Regions from separate parts of the Pantoea sp. X-Soil-OKNW-713 genome, predicted to be linked through region 2. Evidence: predicted binding sites of a transcription regulator. Region 2 holds the regulator's gene; each other region holds the start of a gene.

Region 1 (5,870 bases), 2.6 Mb from region 2:
GTAATCCTCACCCCATTCAACGGTGGCACCCATTTTTTCCAGCACATCGGCAAAACGGATATCACCCTGCACGCTGTTACGTCCAATACCCGTAACACGCACGGTCCCGCCTTTAATTGCCGCAGCAGCGAGGAAATAGGAAGCTGAAGAGGCATCACCTTCGACCAGATAATCGCCCGGTGATTGGTACTGCTGCTGCCCTTTAACGACAAAGCGTTGGTAATTCTGGTTATCAACTTCAACACCGAAACAACGCATCAGATGCAATGTGATATCAATGTAGGGTTTTGATACCAGATCACCTTTGATCGTGATGGTGGTGTCCTGCTCTGCTAAAGGCGCCGTCATTAATAACGCCGTCAAAAACTGGCTGGAAACACTACCGTCGACACTCACTTCACCGCCGTTAAAGCCCCCTTTGAGCAGTAACGGTGGATAGTCGGTCTGCTCCAGATAATCGATTTTAGCTCCGCCCTGACGCAGTGCATCAACCAGGTGACCAATCGGGCGCTCTTTCATCCGCGGCTCACCGGTCAGCACGATAGATTGCTGGCCAAGGCACAATGCGGCAGCCAGTGGACGCATCGCTGTGCCGGCATTACCCAGAAAAAGTTCCAGCGGTTGATCTGCGTGCAGTGGACCAGCATTACCGGTCACCTCACAAACAGTGCGATCCGCAGAGAGCGTATAGCTCACACCCAGCGCTTTCAGCGCGTTAAGCATATGCTTAACATCATCACTATCCAGCAGGTTGGTCAGGCGTGTGGTACCTTTTGCCAGCGCTGCCAGCAGCAGTGCACGGTTAGATACGCTCTTGGAACCCGGTAGGTTTACCGTGCCATCAACACGAGCAATCGGTTGTAGTGTCAGGGAGTCCTGCATGTGAAACTCAATCTCCAGAAAAGAAGAAACCCCGTCTGAAAACAACGGGGTCTGGTACCAGTCAAACTGGCATATATGAATAATTAAGCGTGGCGACGCTCAAAATCGACCATGAAATCGGTCAGGGCTTTTACACCTTCCAGCGGCATCGCATTGTAAATCGAGGCACGCATACCACCAACCACGCGATGACCTTTCAGCGCATGCAGGCCAGCTTTGAGCGATTCTTCGAGGAATACTTTGTCCAGCGCAGCATCTGCCAACTGGAAAGGCACGTTCATACGTGAACGGTTTTCCGCCGCAACATCGTTACGGTAGAAGTCGCTGCGATCAATCACACCGTAAAGCAGATCAGCTTTAGCCTGATTCTGCTTGTCCATATCGGCCACACCACCTTTCTCTTTCAGCCATTTGAAGACCAGGCCAGAGAGATACCAGGCAAATGTCGGTGGGGTGTTGAACATGGAATCGTTCTCCGCCAGCACCTTGTAATCGAGAATGGACGGCACATAGCTGTGTGCTTTGCCCAGCAAATCTTCACGTACGATAACCAGCGTCAGGCCTGCCGGACCGATATTTTTCTGCGCACCCGCATAGATTACACCATAACGGCTGACGTCAATCGGGCGTGACAGGATGGTTGATGAATAGTCGGCCACCACCACTTTGTCGCCAAAGTCTGGCTGTTCATCAATCGCGATACCATCGATAGTTTCATTTGGGCAAAAATGCACATAAGCCGCATCATTGCTCAGTTGCCATTCGCGCATCGGCAGAATCGCACGCTTACCATCACGGGTGGTTTTTACATCAATGGTATTTGGCGAGCAGTATTTTTCCGCTTCTTTAATTGCACTGTGCGCCCAATAGCCGCCATCAATGTAGTCAGCAGATTTAGCGGCACCCAGCAGGTTACCAGGGATAGCCGCAAACTGCGCACGCGCACCGCCATGACAGAATAAAACTTTGTAGTTGGCGGGGATTTTCAGCAGATCGCGAAAGTCTTTCTCAGCCTCTTCCGCCACCTGAATAAATTCTTTACTACGGTGACTGATTTCCATCACCGAGGTGCCTAACCCGTGCCAGTTTGTCAATTCTTGTTCTGCACGACGGAGCACTTCAACCGGCAGCATCGCTGGACCGGAGCTAAAATTATAAACCTGCGTCATTTCCCCTCACCACTGTCATATCGAACGGTTATGAATACCCTACCGGTTTTATCATTGCCTCTGGATGGCTGCAATCATTTATCCAACCGCGATCACATTTCCAGAGCCAGCTCCACCGCAGCTTATGTCATAAATGTAATCGACAATGGAATTTTGTGAGGTTTATCTGCGAAGTAAAATCAGAATGCCGCCAGGCGGATAAAAACCCGTAACATAAGCGAGAGAGAAACTTCGCCAACCGAATAGCGAATTGCGTGCAAAACCCGTATTATTGCGCGCTTTACGCCCACCCCATTGACTTAGAGAGCGCCATCATGACGCAAACTTTTATTCCAGGTAAAGACGCTGCACTGGAAGACTCCATTTCACGCTTCCAGCAAAAATTGCAGGATTTGGGTTTTAACATCGAAGAAGCCTCCTGGCTGAACCCTGTCCCTCATGTGTGGTCAGTCCATATTCGCGATCGTGACTGCCCGCTGTGCTTTACCAACGGTAAAGGTGCCAGCAAAAAGGCCGCGCTGGCTTCTGCGCTGGGCGAATACTTTGAGCGCCTCTCAACCAACTACTTCTTTGCTGACTTCTGGCTGGGTGAGTCCATCGCTAACGGCGAGTTTGTCCACTATCCCAACGAGAAGTGGTTCCCCTTACCTGAAGATGGCAGCCTGCCAGCAGGGATCCTCGATACTCGCCTGCGTGAATTCTATGATCCTGAAGATAGCCTGAGCGCGAGTGACCTGATCGACCTGCAATCCGGCAGTGCTGAGCGTGGCATTTGCGGCCTGCCCTTTACACGTCAGTCAGACCAGCAGACCGTCTATATCCCGATGAATATTATCGGCAACCTGTATGTGTCCAACGGAATGTCAGCAGGTAACACCGCTAACGAAGCGCGTGTACAGGGACTGTCCGAGGTGTTCGAGCGCCATATTAAAAACCGCATCATTGCTGAATCCATCAGCCTGCCAGAAATTCCTGAAGCTGTTATGCAGCGCTATCCTGGCGTGGTTGAGGCCATCGCACGTCTGGAAGCTGAAGGCTTCCCGATTTTTGCCTATGACGCCTCCCTCGGCGGTAAATACCCGGTGATCTGTGTGGTGCTGTTCAACCCGGCGAACGGCACCTGTTTCGCTTCATTTGGTGCACATCCTGATTTTGGTGTGGCGCTGGAGCGTACCGTTACCGAGCTGCTGCAAGGTCGTGGCCTGAAAGATCTCGACGTGTTCACGCCGCCAACCTTCGATGATGAAGAAGTTGCCGAGCATGCCAACCTGGAAACCCACTTTATTGATTCAAGCGGTCTGATTTCCTGGGATATGTTCAAAGACGATGCCGACTATCCGTTTGTTGACTGGAGCTTTGCTGGCAGCACACACGAAGAGTTTGACACGCTGATGGCTATCTTCCGCGCTGAAGATAAAGAAGTGTACATCGCCGATTACGAGCATTTGAGCGTGTATGCCTGCCGCATCATTGTACCGGGCATGTCTGATATTTACCCGGCGGAAGACTTGCTGCTGGCAAACAACAACATGGGCGCACCGCTGCGTGAAACCCTGCTGGCCCTGCCGGCGAGCCAATGGGAGCCGGAAGCCTATCTGGATCTGATCACCCAACTGGATGAAGAAGGTCACGATGACTTTACCCGTGTTCGCGAATTGCTGGGTCTGGCATCGGGCAAAGACAATGGCTGGTTTACGCTGCGTATTGGCGAGCTGAAAGCCATGCTGGCACTGGCTGGTGGTGACCTCGATCAGGCACTGATCTGGACTGAATGGACGATGGAATTTAACCAGTCAATCTTCAGTGCTGAGCGTGCTAACTACTACCGTTGCCTGCAAACCCTGCTGCTGCTGGCTATGGAAGAGGAACGCGATCCGGTTCAATACCACCGCGCCTTTATCCGTATGTACGGTGAAGCAGCCGTTGACGCGGCATCAGCCGCTATCAGCGGTGAAGCGCCGTTCTACGGCCTGCAAGCCGTAGATTTAGATTTGAAAGCCTTCCCGGCCCATCAGTCGTTGCTGGCAGCTTATGAAAAGTTACAGGCGGCCAAACGTCGTTATTGGTTAGCGAAATAAATAGCCTTATTTTGCGGTAAAAGGTCAGATAATGCCCAAAAAGGCGCTGAATAACTTCAGCGCCTTTTTTTATTATCAGCGGTTTTACCTTTCTCAGGAAAATTTCAGATAACATTTTAGACTCAAGCAATAATATTCGTTAACAATTCAGCTTTTCCATCGTTGCGTTTCTCAACAATATTTGCAAATATTAAAAAATATTTATTTGATAATATTCAATTGGTTAATGCGGTTTCGCTTGCCCAATAGCCCCTGACACCCCCACCCCACCGGCCAAATATGATCCATATCAAATCCTGTCCTATACTCCTTTGTTAGTATTAATCCCAGATAATTCCTGGAGAGCGTTAGTGTGAAAACTGACAACCCGTTTAATTCATTATTACCGGCGGCAATGGCAAAGGTTGCTGAAGATGCCGGGGTTTATAAAGCCACTAAACACCCCTTAACCACCTTCTTTCTTGCCATAACCGCTGGCGTATTCATTTCTATCGCTTTTGTGTTCTATATCACCGCCACCACCGGTAGCGGCACGATGCCTTACGGCATGGCAAAACTGATTGGCGGCATCTGCTTCTCTCTGGGATTAATGCTGGTGGTGGTGTGCGGTGCTGACCTTTTCACCTCCACCGTGCTGATTGTGGTGGCTAAAGCCAGCGGTCGCATCACCTGGGCACAGCTGGGGCGTAACTGGTTAAATGTTTATATCGGTAACCTGATTGGCGCACTGTTTTTTGTCGCGCTAATTTGGCTCTCTGGCGAACATATGGTGGCAAACGGCGCGTGGGGCTTAAACGTTCTGCAAACTGCTGACCATAAAATGCACCATAGCTTTATTGAAGCCGTTAGCCTTGGCACCCTTGCCAACCTGATGGTGTGCCTGGCGGTATGGATGAGTTACTCCGGCCGCAGCCTGCTCGACAAAATGGTGGCGATGATTCTGCCTGTCGCTATGTTTGTTGCCAGCGGCTTTGAGCACAGTATCGCTAACATGTTTTTGATTCCGATGGCGATCATGATTCGCGACTTCGCCAGCCCGGAGTTCTGGCAAATGGCCGGAGCCAGTGCCTCACAATTCCAGGCGCTCAGTGTCGGTAACTTTATTGTCGACAACCTTATTCCTGTCACCATCGGCAACATCATTGGTGGTGGCCTGTTAGTCGGATTGACCTACTGGGTTATCTACCTACGCGGTGATGACCCGGTACATTAATTAAGTATTGAGTACGGGCACGCCTGATCGCGTGCCAAACGTGAAAGTTTCCCTAAATAAAGGCAGGTATATCATGACCGAACTGAATGAAAAATTGGCGGCAGCCTGGGAAGGATTTAACGCGGGCGAATGGCAGAACGGTGTCAACGTACGCGATTTCATCCAGAAAAATTACACCCCTTATGAAGGCGACGAGTCATTCCTCGCAGGTGCCACCCCGGCAACCACTAAACTGTGGGATAACGTGCTGGAAGGCATCAAGATTGAAAACCGTACTCACGCTCCGGTTGACTTCGATACCGACCTTGCTTCAACCATCACTTCACACGATGCCGGTTACATCAACAAGTCACTGGAAAAAATCGTTGGTCTGCAAACTGAAGCCCCGTTGAAACGCGCCATCATCCCGTTTGGCGGTATCAAAATGGTGGAAGGCTCCTGTAAGGTTTATGGCCGTGAACTGGATGCCTCACTGAAAAAAGTCTTCACTGATTACCGTAAAACCCATAACCAGGGCGTGTTTGATGT
Region 2 (5,870 bases):
AAACCTTTAAGCAATACGGTAAAACCGGTCTTGGTCAGTCGCGCAAATATCTGCATACCTATGACGAAGCCGTGCCGTGGAATCAGGTGCCGGGCACCTTCACCCCGTGGCAGCCGCTGCCGGAAAACACCGATGTGTTGTTTTATGAAGGCTTGCACGGCGGGGTGGTGACGCAGCAGCACAACGTGGCTGAACACGTCGACTTATTGGTAGGTGTGGTACCGATCGTCAACCTTGAGTGGATTCAAAAGCTGATTCGCGACACCAGCGAGCGCGGCCATTCACGCGAAGCGGTGATGGATTCGGTGGTGCGTTCGATGGAGGATTACATCAACTTCATCACCCCGCAGTTCTCACGCACCCATATCAACTTCCAGCGCGTACCTACCGTCGATACGTCTAACCCGTTTGCTGCGCGTGAAATTCCATCACTGGATGAAAGCTTTGTGGTGATCCATTTCCGTGGTCTGGAAGGTATTGCCTTCCCCTATCTGCTGGCGATGATTCAGGATTCCTTTATCTCGCATATGAACACCCTGGTGGTGCCCGGCGGCAAAATGGGGCTGGCGATGGAGCTGATTATGACGCCGCTGGTGCAGCGACTGATTGAAGGCAAACGCATCGAATAATCAAACATAACCGTAACGGCGCGATTTATTGCGCGATCCCGAGATCGCTGCGGGAAAAATCCGCACGATAAATCGCTCCGCTACGTTCGTGCTAAAGTTCGATAACCTCGTAACTGTGGGTGATTTCTACCCCTTTGCCCAGCATAATCGCCACCGAGCAATATTTCTCAGCCGACAGATCAACCGCTCGCGCCACCGCTTTATCGCCCAGCGCTTTGCCGGTAACAATAAAATGCAGGTTGATATGTGTGAAAATGCGTGGCGCTTCTTCACGACGTTCCGAGGTCAGTTTGACCTCACAATCCTTCACATCATTGCGCCCTTTTTGCAGGATCGACACGACGTCAATCGCGCTGCAACCGCCTGCCGCCATCAGCACCATCTCCATCGGGCTCGGTGCTTTGTCGCCCGAATTGCCATCCATTAATATCTGGTGACCTGATGAGGATTCTCCGAGAAAGGTAAGCCCTTCCACCCATTTAACCCGTGCCTGCATTATTCTTTCTCCTGAATAGGCTGATTTGCCGCCAGAGTACGCTTTCACCTGAGAAACAGCAATCCAGACTAATCGCCCTTTTGCTGAAGCGAGACAACAGAAGACAGCTAGCAAAAGCTGTGCTACAAACAGAGCTGAAAATATTTTCGTCGCAATAGACGAAGGCGGGAAGAATCAGAAGCCTGGCTTAAGAGTCCACCCGAATAATTTTCCTTAACAGGAAGCGCTCTACGATTTCACCGCCTGACAGGGAAAACTGCCCCCTGTGTTTTGGGCACGATTACAACAGAGGATAATAGCGAATGGTTCTCGGCAAACCGCAAACAGACCCTACACTCGAATGGTTCCTGTCCCATTGCCATATTCACAAATATCCATCCAAAAGCACCCTGATTCATCAGGGTGAGAAAGCGGAAACGCTCTACTACATCGTGAAAGGTGCCGTTGCGGTGCTGATCAAGGATGAAGAAGGCAAAGAGATGATTCTCTCCTACCTCAATCAGGGGGATTTCATCGGCGAGCTTGGCCTGTTTGAAGAAGGTCAGGAACGTAGTGCCTGGGTACGAGCCAAAACTGCCTGCGAAGTGGCTGAAATTTCCTACAAAAAATTCCGTCAGCTGATTCAGGTAAACCCGGATATTTTAATGCGTCTTTCGGCGCAGATGGCGCGTCGCCTACAGGTGACATCAGAAAAAGTGGGCAACCTTGCCTTCCTTGATGTGACCGGTCGCATTGCGCAGACGCTGCTCAATCTGGCCAAACAGCCCGATGCCATGACCCACCCGGACGGGATGCAGATCAAAATCACCCGTCAGGAAATTGGTCAGATCGTCGGATGCTCACGCGAGACAGTTGGCCGTATTCTGAAAATGCTGGAAGATCAAAACCTGATCTCCGCACATGGTAAAACCATCGTCGTTTACGGCACCCGCTAATTTCTTCTCACCCACGGCGTGATGGCAGCATCACGCCGTTTTTGTCTGCGATGAGCTGATGTGGCGTCGAATCATCTATCATCCCGAAGTGAACTATGCCCTGCGGCAAACGCTGGTGCTGTGCCTGCCCGTGGCCCTCGGCTGGCTGTTTGGCGACCTGCAAAAAGGCTTGCTGTTCTCCTTAGTGCCCGCCTGTTGCAACATCGCCGGTCTTGATACGCCGCATAAACGCTTTTTTAAACGCCTGATTATTGGTGGTTCCCTGTTTGCGACCGGCAGCTTTCTGATCCAGTGGCTGACGGATTATCACGTCCCCCTGCCGCTGATTCTGCTGGTGCTGCCGTTATTAGTGGGCGTGACGGGTGAGATCAGCCCGTTGCATGGCCGCTTGTTGCCTGCCACGCTGATTGCCTCCATCTTTACCCTGAGCCTGGTGGGACGTATGCCGATCTGGGTGCCGCCGCTGCTCTATATCGGCGGGACCTTGTGGTATGGGTTGTTCAACTGGTTCTGGTTTTGGCTGTGGAAAGAGCAGCCGATGCGCGAGTCGCTGAGCCTGCTGTACCGTGAGCTGGCGGATTATTGCGATGCCAAATATACCCTGTTGACGCAGCTGACCGACCCGGAGAAAGCGCTGCCGCCGTTGCTGGCGCGCCAGCAGAAAGCGGTAGATCTGATCACCACCTGCTACCAGCAAATGCATATGCTGTCGGCCAGCCGCGATAACAGCCACAAACGCCTGACGCGTGCCTTTCAGGTGGCGCTCGATTTGCAGGAACATATCTCCGTCAGCCTGCATCAGCCGGAAGAAGTGCAAAAGCTGGTGGAGCAGAGCCATGCAGAAGCGGTGATTCGCTGGAATGCCAAGACCATCTCCGCCCGTCTGCGCTTGCTGGCCGATGCCATTTTGTATCATCAGCTGCCGGAACGGTTTCAAATGGATAAGCAGCTGGGTGCGCTGGAAAAAATTGCCCGCCAGCACCCGGACAATCCGGTGGGGAATTTCTGCCTGTATCACTTCAGCCGCATTGCGCGCGTGCTGCGCACCCAGAAACCGCTGTATACCCGTGATCTGATGGCCGACCGCCAACGGCGTCTGCCGTTTTTTCCGGCGCTGCGCAGCTATCTGTCGCTGAAATCCCCCGCCTTACGCACCGCTGCACGTTTTGCCGTGATGCTGATGTTTGGTAGCGCGCTGGCGCTGTTCTTCAACATCCCCAAACCTTACTGGATTCTGATGACCACCATGTTCGTCAGCCAGAATGGCTACAGCGCCACGCGGGTAAGAATTCAGCACCGAGCGCTCGGCACCTTTGCCGGGCTGTTGATTGCTGCCGCCTCGTTACGCTTTGACGTACCGGAATCCATCACCCTGTTGTTTATGCTGGCGATCACCCTCGCCAGCTATCTGGTGACACGTAAATATTACGGCTGGTCAATGATTGGCTTTACGGTGACGGCGGTGTATTCGCTCCAGTTGCTGTCGCTGAATGGCGCGCAGTTCCTGCTGCCACGCATGATGGATACGCTGATGGGATGTCTGATTGCCTTTGGCGGCATGATTTGGCTGTGGCCGCAGTGGCAGAGCGGCTTACTGCGTAAGAATGCGCACGATGCGCTGGAAGCCGATCAGGAAGCGATGCAGTTATTGCTCGGACCGGAGCAGTCACCGGAGAAACTGGCGTATCAGCGCATCAAGGTCAACCAGGCGCATAACGCCATGTTTAACTCGCTGAATCAGGCGATGACCGAGCCGGGCTTCAATTCGCAGTACCTGAAAGATATGCGGCTCTGGGTGACGCACAGTCAGTTTATTGTCGAACACATCAACGCCATGACTATCCTGGCACGCGAACATACCATGCTGACGCCTAAGCTGGCGGAAAGGTATCTGCAATCCTGTGAGATCGCGCTGCAACGCTGTCAGCAGCGGCTGGAGCATGATGGCCCCGGTAACGACAGCAATATTCTGGAAGCACCGGAAAACATCAATGAGGGGGCGGTAACGATTGTCGAGCAGCATGTGAAGCGCATTCTGCAACACCTGAACGTGATGCACACCATCTCTTCTCTGGCATGGAGCCAGCGACCACATCATGGCCGCTGGCTGACCGGGCTACGGGTGAAAAACTGAGTTATGCCGCCAGCACCTTCTCGATAGCCACTGCGAACCGCGCCATACCCTCTTCGATATCGGTCGGTTCAATCACCAGTGACGGTACAAAACGGATCACATCATTGCCAGCAGTCAGGATCATCAGTCCTTCGGCAGCAGCGGCATGCAGAATGTCACGCGCTTTGCTGGCATGCTGCGGCTTCAATGCCGCACCGATCAACAGACCTTTGCCACGAATATCCGTGAACAGGTCAAATTTGCTATCCAACGCTTTCAAGGCTTCCACAAACTGCTGACGGCGTGATTCAACACCGTCCAGCACGTCAGGGGTGTTGATGATGTCGAGCGCCGTTTCGGCAATCGCACAGGCCAGCGGGTTGCCGCCGTAAGTGGTGCCATGCACGCCGGGTGCCATCACCGAGGCGATTTCATTGGTGGTCAGCATCGCGCTTACCGGGAAGCCGCCGCCCAGCGCTTTCGCGGTGGTGATGATATCCGGGGTGATGCCGTAGTGTTCGTAAGCGAACAGCTTGCCGCTACGGCCCATGCCGCTCTGCACTTCGTCCAACACCAGCAGCGCGTTGTGCTCATCACACAAGGCACGCAGGCCCTGCATAAACTCAGGAGTGGCAGGCATCACACCGCCTTCGCCCTGAATCGGTTCGACCACGATGGCGCAAGTGTGATCGTCGATCACCGCTTTTACCGCCGCCAGATCGTTGAAGGGAACATGCACGATATCAGCCGGTTTCGGGCCAAAGCCGTCGGAGTATTTCGGCTGACCACCCACGGATACGGTAAACAGCGTGCGCCCGTGGAAAGCATTATGGAAGGCGATGATTTTGCTTTTGAACGGACTGTGTTTTTTGCAGGCGTAGTAGCGCGCCAGCTTAAACGCGGCTTCGTTAGCTTCGGCACCGGAGTTACCAAAGAACACGCGATCAGCAAAGGTCGCGGCAATCAGTTTACTCGCCAGACGCAACGCCGGTTCATTGGTGAACACGTTGCTGGTGTGCCACAGGGTTTCCCCCTGGGTTTTCAGTGTCTCCACCAGCGCCGGATGGCAGTGGCCCAGCGCAGTCACCGCGATGCCGCCAGAGAAATCGATATATTCTTTGCCCTGTTGATCCCAGACTCGGCTGCCCTTGCCTTTTACCGGCACAAACTGCGCTGGTGCATAAACAGGCAAAATAACGTTATCGAACGTTTCCCGGGTTACCGCTAGCTTTTCTGCTGCCATTGCCTACCTCATCGGATTATTTGTTGAGCTGACGTGAAATTATAATCACAAAATATGCATAAAAAATCACACAAAGGCAAACACAACTTAAGTCTTCAGGAAATTCGCCAGAAGCTGATGGCCCTGCTCGCTGAGGATGCTTTCCGGGTGAAATTGCACCCCCTCGAGTGGCAGCGTTTTATGGCGGAATCCCATGATCTCATCCGGTTCACCATCACGCAGGCTCCAGGCGGTAATTTCGAACTCTTCAGGGAGGGTCGCGCGCGCCACAATCAGCGAATGGTAACGGGTGACGTTGAGCGGATTATTTAACCCACGAAAGACACCGCTGTCGTTATGGCGAATCGCCGACGTTTTGCCGTGCATCACCTGACGCGCGCGTACCACCTGCGCGCCATACGCCTGGGCAATGGCCTGATGGCCGAGGCACACGCCAAGGATCGGTAAGCGGCCA
Region 3 (5,870 bases), 3.2 Mb from region 2:
TTTCTCAGGCCAGCTATTGCTGGCCTTTTTTCTGCCCATAAGGCAACGAAATCAACCAGGTATCACGCTGCGCCTGCTCTACAGCCCCGCGCGCTGAACCGCTAAAGGCGGTCCAGTCAGTGCGGGCGATGGCGGATTCCCAGCGCGTTTGGTGCAAACTGTTATCCGCCAACGACAACAAAGGAATGATCCTCTGGCTGACACGATCGCGGTTTTTCCACGGCCAGGGTTTAACCGGATCGCTATAAGGGGCGAGCGCCGCCAACGCGGCGAGTAACGATCCGCCCTGTGCGTTCTGATAATGCCAGAGATCACCGTTGCCACTTTTCTGTGCCAACTGCGCGAGGGCGGTCAGCGCCTGCAAATTAAAATAGCTGTAATGAAAAGATCGGGTGCGCGCCAGTTCATAGGGTTGGCTGCCATCGGCCCGGATCTGTTGATCAATTTTTCCACGCGCCAGGGTCACCATCGCCCGCACCGCAGCATTATCCCCAAGATACCAGGCGATGCCCGCCAGCTGGGTACAGTACCAGCTACCGTGATTATTGGGCGCTGCCGCTTCCTGTTGTGCGAGCGGGCTATGCTGTAACCAATGCAGATAGTCGCGAAACCAGCGTTCTACCCCCTGCTGATCGGCCGCTTGCCAACCTGGAGAGGTTCTCAGTAACTGCAAGGCATCCACTACTCGGGTCGCAAAATAGCGCCCGTCGAGCACCCCGGTATGACGCCCATCCGCTATCCCAGGGACACCCTGCGCAAAGTTAAGGTTGGGATTCATTCGACTGGCAGGATCGATAAACCAGTGGCGCACCAGCGACTGTGCTTTATCGGCATAACGCTGCTCACCGGAGAAGTACCAGGCAAGCGTCAGTGCCTGCACATCAGCGCTAAAGCGTGCCAACCGGACACCATCGCTCTGATCATTTTTGCTGGCTGGATTCACCATACCGTCGCGTCGCAGCCACGGCAGGCCAGCGGGTTGTGACGCGTCTGGCCACCAATAGGCGCTCAGACTGAGATAGTCATGCTTCGAACCGCCTGGCGGTAACAGCCCTTTATCAATGACGCTGGGATCAGGATGCTTCAACGCCTGTTGCGCTTCCCGCTGTAATTGTTGCCACGCCGCCAGCGTTGGCGACGCAGCCCGGTGCTGCGCCAGTTGTTGCTTAACCTGCTGTAAATCACTCAGCGAGAGAAAAGCCAGCTCAGTCGCCTGGCTAAAACCGCTACATACCCATAGCGCGAACGCCAGTATCCCAGCCCGTTTCATCCGCCCTGCTCATCAAGTTGCAATGCCACGTACAATAACAGGCGATCGTCAAAGTTGCCGAGATTCAACCCGGTGAGTTCCGAGATACGATTCAGACGATATTCCAGCGTATTACGATGGATAAACAGCGCACGCGCCGTAGCGCTGGGTTGTACGTTATGGCTGAACCAGGCGATTAAGGTACGCCGCAGCAAACCATTGCTATCCATATTTTTCAGTTTCGCCAGCGGTCGGGCCAGCTCATTGGCCTGCCAGCCACCGCGTAAGCTATCGAGCAGTACCGGCAACACCAAATCCTGATAGAAATAGCTGCGTTGTTCCGGCATACGCTGTTTGCCGACCATCATGGTGGTACGGGCGGTACGATAGGAACGTGCGATGCTGCCGGGACCGGTAAAATAGTTCCCCAGCGCAATACGCATGCGCAGATGCCCGCTCTCTTTCATACGTTGTAATAACTGCTCAACCCGACGCCGATGATCGTCCTGATCATAGCGACCATGCGCATTCAGTGCCGGTTTCAGTACCACCATTTCGGTGAGCGAGACAATGGCAATCAGGTTATCGCGCTCGGGGGTAGTCAGCAGCGTTTGCAGTTGCTGCAATTCCGACATGGCGCTATCGACACCAAGTTGCCCGCTGTCCACCTCGACCACCGCAACCACACGCGGTTGATTAAGATCGATACCCAGCCGTTGCGCCCATTCGCTCAACGCCGGTGACAGGGTTTCGCTGCGTACCAGGTTGAGAACCAACTCCTCGCGCAGGCGGCTATCCTGCGCCAGCATATGCAGCAGCCGTGCCTGTTCCAGCATCATCTCTGCGGTCATGCAAACCAGTTCACCGTAATGCCGTAACGCTACGGGTTGCCCGGTCAGACCGATTACACCTACGATTTCACCATCAATACGCAGCGGCAAGTTAATCCCCGGGCGTACACCATGCAGATGCTTAGCCACCGCTTCATCGATGTCTACAACCCTGCCCTGCGACAGTACCAGCAGCGCACCTTCGTGCAATTCGCCAATACGCTCGCGGTCGCCACTGCCAATGATGCGGCCACGGGCATCCATCACGTTGACATTGCTGTCAATAATTTTCATGGTGCGGGCAACAATGTCCTGAGCCAGTCGCGCATCAAGATGATAGGTGGCCATTAATCACTCCAGATAAAAGGAACTGCCGACAGAATACGCGCCCGCTTAACGGCTGGCATTGTGCAACTGCACATAGCCGGATAGAGATTGCGGGAATTGCGGGGGAGGTCACATCTGTGATGCTTGTGGCGGCACGATTTATCGTGCGAATTTTGGCACCAGGTGCAAAACCGCGCGTTAAATCGCGTCGTTACATTTTCTGCATAAAAAAGGCGGACCGAAGTCCGCCTTTGCTTAGCTACAAGAGATTACTGCATCAGCAGGTACAGGCTGTTGTCGCCGCGCTGGACATTCAACGCCAGTACCGAAGGTTTGGTGTCGAGGATCTTGCGCAGTTCGCCCAGATTCGCCACCGACTGCTGGTTCACACCGAGAATCACATCGCCTTTTTTCAGGCCGATCCGCGCCGCGGCACTGCCCGGTTTCACGCTATCAACTCGCACGCCTTTCTGGCCGTTGCTGTCGACATTACTCAGATCTGCACCTTCAATGCCGGTATAGATCGTAGCGGACTGTACTTTATCCTGAGTGCTCTGCTGCAACTCCACAGTGACGCTTACTGGTTTGCCGTCACGCAGCAGACCGAGTTGCAGCTTAGTGCCAACCGGCAGTGAACCGACTTCAGCACGCAGTGCTGAGAAGCTGGTCAGCGGTTTGCCATTCATCGACACCACCACATCACCGGCTTTAATGCCCGCTTTCGCGGCAGCGGAATTCGGCAGAACCTGGCTTACAAAGGCACCACGCTGCGCATCGACTTTCATCGCTTTCGCCAGCTCGGAGTTCAGCTCGGTACCCATGATCCCCAGCTCACCGCGTTTCACCTGGCCATACTCGACCATCTGCGCACTGAGGTTTTTCACCATATTACTCGGGATGGCAAAACCAATACCGATGTTACCGCCGTCCGGAGCCAGGATCGCGGTGTTGATACCAATCAGTTCACCGTTAAGGTTCACCAACGCACCACCCGAGTTACCACGGTTGATCGCAGCATCGGTCTGGATAAAGTTTTCATAGTTCTCAACGTTCAGGCCGCTGCGACCCAGTGCTGAAACGATACCCGAAGTCACGGTTTCGCCCAGACCATAGGGGTTACCGATCGCTACGGTGTAATCGCCCACGCGCAGGTTATCTGAATCGGCAATCTTAATCGCCGTCAGGTTTTTCGCATCTTTCAGCTGGATCAGCGCAATATCCGACTGCGGATCTTTACCAATGACTTTCGCATCATAACGGCGTCCGTCACTCAACTGCACCTGGATTTTTGTCGCATTTTCAACCACATGGTTGTTAGTCACCACGTAGCCTTTATCAGCATTGATCACCACGCCAGAACCCAACGCGCGGAATTTCTCCTGCTGAGTGTTATCACCGCCGCCGCTGTTATCACCACCACCCCCCTGGCACATCGGTGAGCTTTGGAACGGCGAACCGTCCTGGCAGAACGGTGAGTTATCACCAAAGAACTGCTGGAATTGCTGCGACATACGCGGCGTCTTCACCGTGGTGCTCCCTTCCACGCTGATACTCACCACGGAAGGCATCACTTTTTCCAGCATCGGTGCCAGGCTGGGCAGCTGTTGGCTGGAGGAAGAAGCTGTCTCCGCCGCGAAAACACTGACAGGGCTTAACGCCATGCCAAGACTAAGTGCCAGTGCACTTAACATTAATGTGCTTTTTTTCATTCATCTGTGTCTCATATAAGATTTACGTCCGGACCATTGCTGTGGTCGTGATGATGAGATTAAATTGTAAGCGCGAAGTTCCTGATAAAGTTTTGGGTAAAAGTAAAAAATTATTCTTCGTCTTTACAAAACTTCTCTTATTCTACCGCCATCAAACGGCGGTACTCATCCCAGGCATAAAGATCCGTCATTCCGCTGATATAGTCCTGAATCAGGCGTGAACGATAATAGCGTTCCCACAGCAGGCGTTCATATTTATGCGCCACAATTAAGGTTCGCATTTTTTGCTGATAAGCTTTGCGATGTTTCCCGGATAGTTTATGAAACAGGCGAGTCTCAATCGGATGTTTGGCTAAGAAATCATCATTCATCAGGGTGGTAAACTGCTCATAATCGAGCAACATTAATGACTGATAAATTTCCAGTAACCCTTTAATGACACGATAGCCTTGCAATTCCAGTTGTTCGACTTCGGGATGATTAAACACCTGCTGGCGCGCAACCGTTTTAAATAACATCAACAGGCGCCCTTCCTCACCATCATCCTCCAGCAGAGCATGATTAAAATTCCCTGTAAAAATAGCCGGTAAGTTATCGATAAAGCGCCGTACGGCATGACTGACTAACACGTTTTGCACGTTAACACGTAGCGCCATAAAAAACTGGTCGCCTTTGGTGCGCCATTTCTTCTGGCAGGCTTCTTTCCACGCTTCACCAATGGTGCGGCTGAATGCATCACCAGGTTTTACCGGCCCCCAGGCTTTGAGCAAATAATCGTACAGCGTGTCGACATTAAAGATGTCTTTTTCTACCGCATCATCGAGATCGGCAATGCAATAAGAAATATCGTCAGCGGCTTCCATTATCCAGGTCAGCGGATAGCGATGATGTTCAGGAATATCGGTAGCCGCACGAAGATCGGCGACATATTCCCTTTCGGATAAATAAAAACCCGGCTTTTTCATTAATACGCTGAACTCAGCCGGTTTATCGCCTTGCCACCAGGCGGGGGCGGTATATTTTAAAATACAGGCCACCTGAGCATAACTGAGGTTCAGTTGTAGCAAGGTATGGACCATGCGAATCGCCTGCGCATTGCCTTCGAAGTGGCACAAATCCTGACGAATCATTGCATTTAACCGGTCAAAATCGGCCCGCTGCACCTCGTTTTCTACCCCAGCCACCAGCGGATCCACCAATTCAGCCGGTAAATTATCATCAAACCAGTCATTGATAGCGGCCTCACCGAAGTGACCAAAGGGCGGATTGCCAACATCATGCAGCAGACAGGCCATCTCAATCAGGCTTTCAAAGGCACCTTCCAGCTCATCAAGGCCATATTTCGCCAGCCCTCCCCCCTGGGTTTTCAGGGTTTGCAGCACTTCTTTCGCGATATAACGTCCGGTTTGTTGCACTTCGAGAGAATGGGTCAGACGTGAACGCACCGCGGCATTCCGCTCCAGCGGAAAGACCTGGGTTTTTTGTTGCAGACGACGAATCGCGGCCGAATTAATGATACGCCCACGATCGCTTTCAAAATGGCGGGTAATAAAGTATTCCCCTTCGGGATCTTTACGGCTGGTATAGGGGCGGGTGAAGCTGATCTTCTTCCTGAAATTGATCGTCGCCATAATTACCCCTTATTTTTTCGTGAATTCTTCCTCTGACAGCCATGATAGACTATGCCTCACTTTTGCGGTTTACATCCACAACATTAGCGAGACTCTTTTATGAAAGCAGGCATTATTGGCGCGA

Evidence for each region. The regulator CRP, encoded in region 2, controls carbon source genes, mostly activating them, when cyclic AMP is high. The targets are predictions, from matches to a motif close to ATGTGANNNNNNTCACAT.
Region 1: the regulator CRP is predicted to act here: its motif matches at 4,407-4,424, upstream of focA (formate transporter FocA).
Region 3: the regulator CRP is predicted to act here: its motif matches at 2,524-2,541, upstream of AC6I8R_RS03975 (CdaR family transcriptional regulator).

Annotation. Positions count from the first base shown of each region.
Region 1 covers NZ_AP035995.1:1,483,933-1,489,802, reverse strand. Annotated here, with positions in the region: gene aroA (3-phosphoshikimate 1-carboxyvinyltransferase) at 1-882, opposite strand, end outside; gene serC (3-phosphoserine/phosphohydroxythreonine transaminase) at 966-2,051, opposite strand; gene ycaO (30S ribosomal protein S12 methylthiotransferase accessory factor YcaO) at 2,366-4,129, shown strand; gene focA (formate transporter FocA) at 4,482-5,342, shown strand; gene pflB (formate C-acetyltransferase) at 5,416-5,870, shown strand, end outside.
Region 2 covers NZ_AP035995.1:4,041,912-4,047,781, forward strand. Annotated here, with positions in the region: gene AC6I8R_RS18920 (phosphoribulokinase) at 1-629, shown strand, start outside; gene AC6I8R_RS18925 (OsmC family protein) at 721-1,125, opposite strand; gene crp (cAMP-activated global transcriptional regulator CRP) at 1,428-2,060, shown strand; gene AC6I8R_RS18935 (YccS/YhfK family putative transporter) at 2,119-4,194, shown strand; gene argD (bifunctional acetylornithine/succinyldiaminopimelate transaminase) at 4,196-5,416, opposite strand; gene AC6I8R_RS18945 (aminodeoxychorismate synthase component II) at 5,504-5,870, opposite strand, start outside.
Region 3 covers NZ_AP035995.1:891,268-897,137, reverse strand. Annotated here, with positions in the region: gene AC6I8R_RS03980 (alginate lyase family protein) at 14-1,270, opposite strand; gene AC6I8R_RS03975 (CdaR family transcriptional regulator) at 1,267-2,427, opposite strand; gene degP (serine endoprotease DegP) at 2,676-4,115, opposite strand; gene dgt (dGTPase) at 4,253-5,746, opposite strand; gene mtnN (5'-methylthioadenosine/S-adenosylhomocysteine nucleosidase) at 5,846-5,870, shown strand, end outside.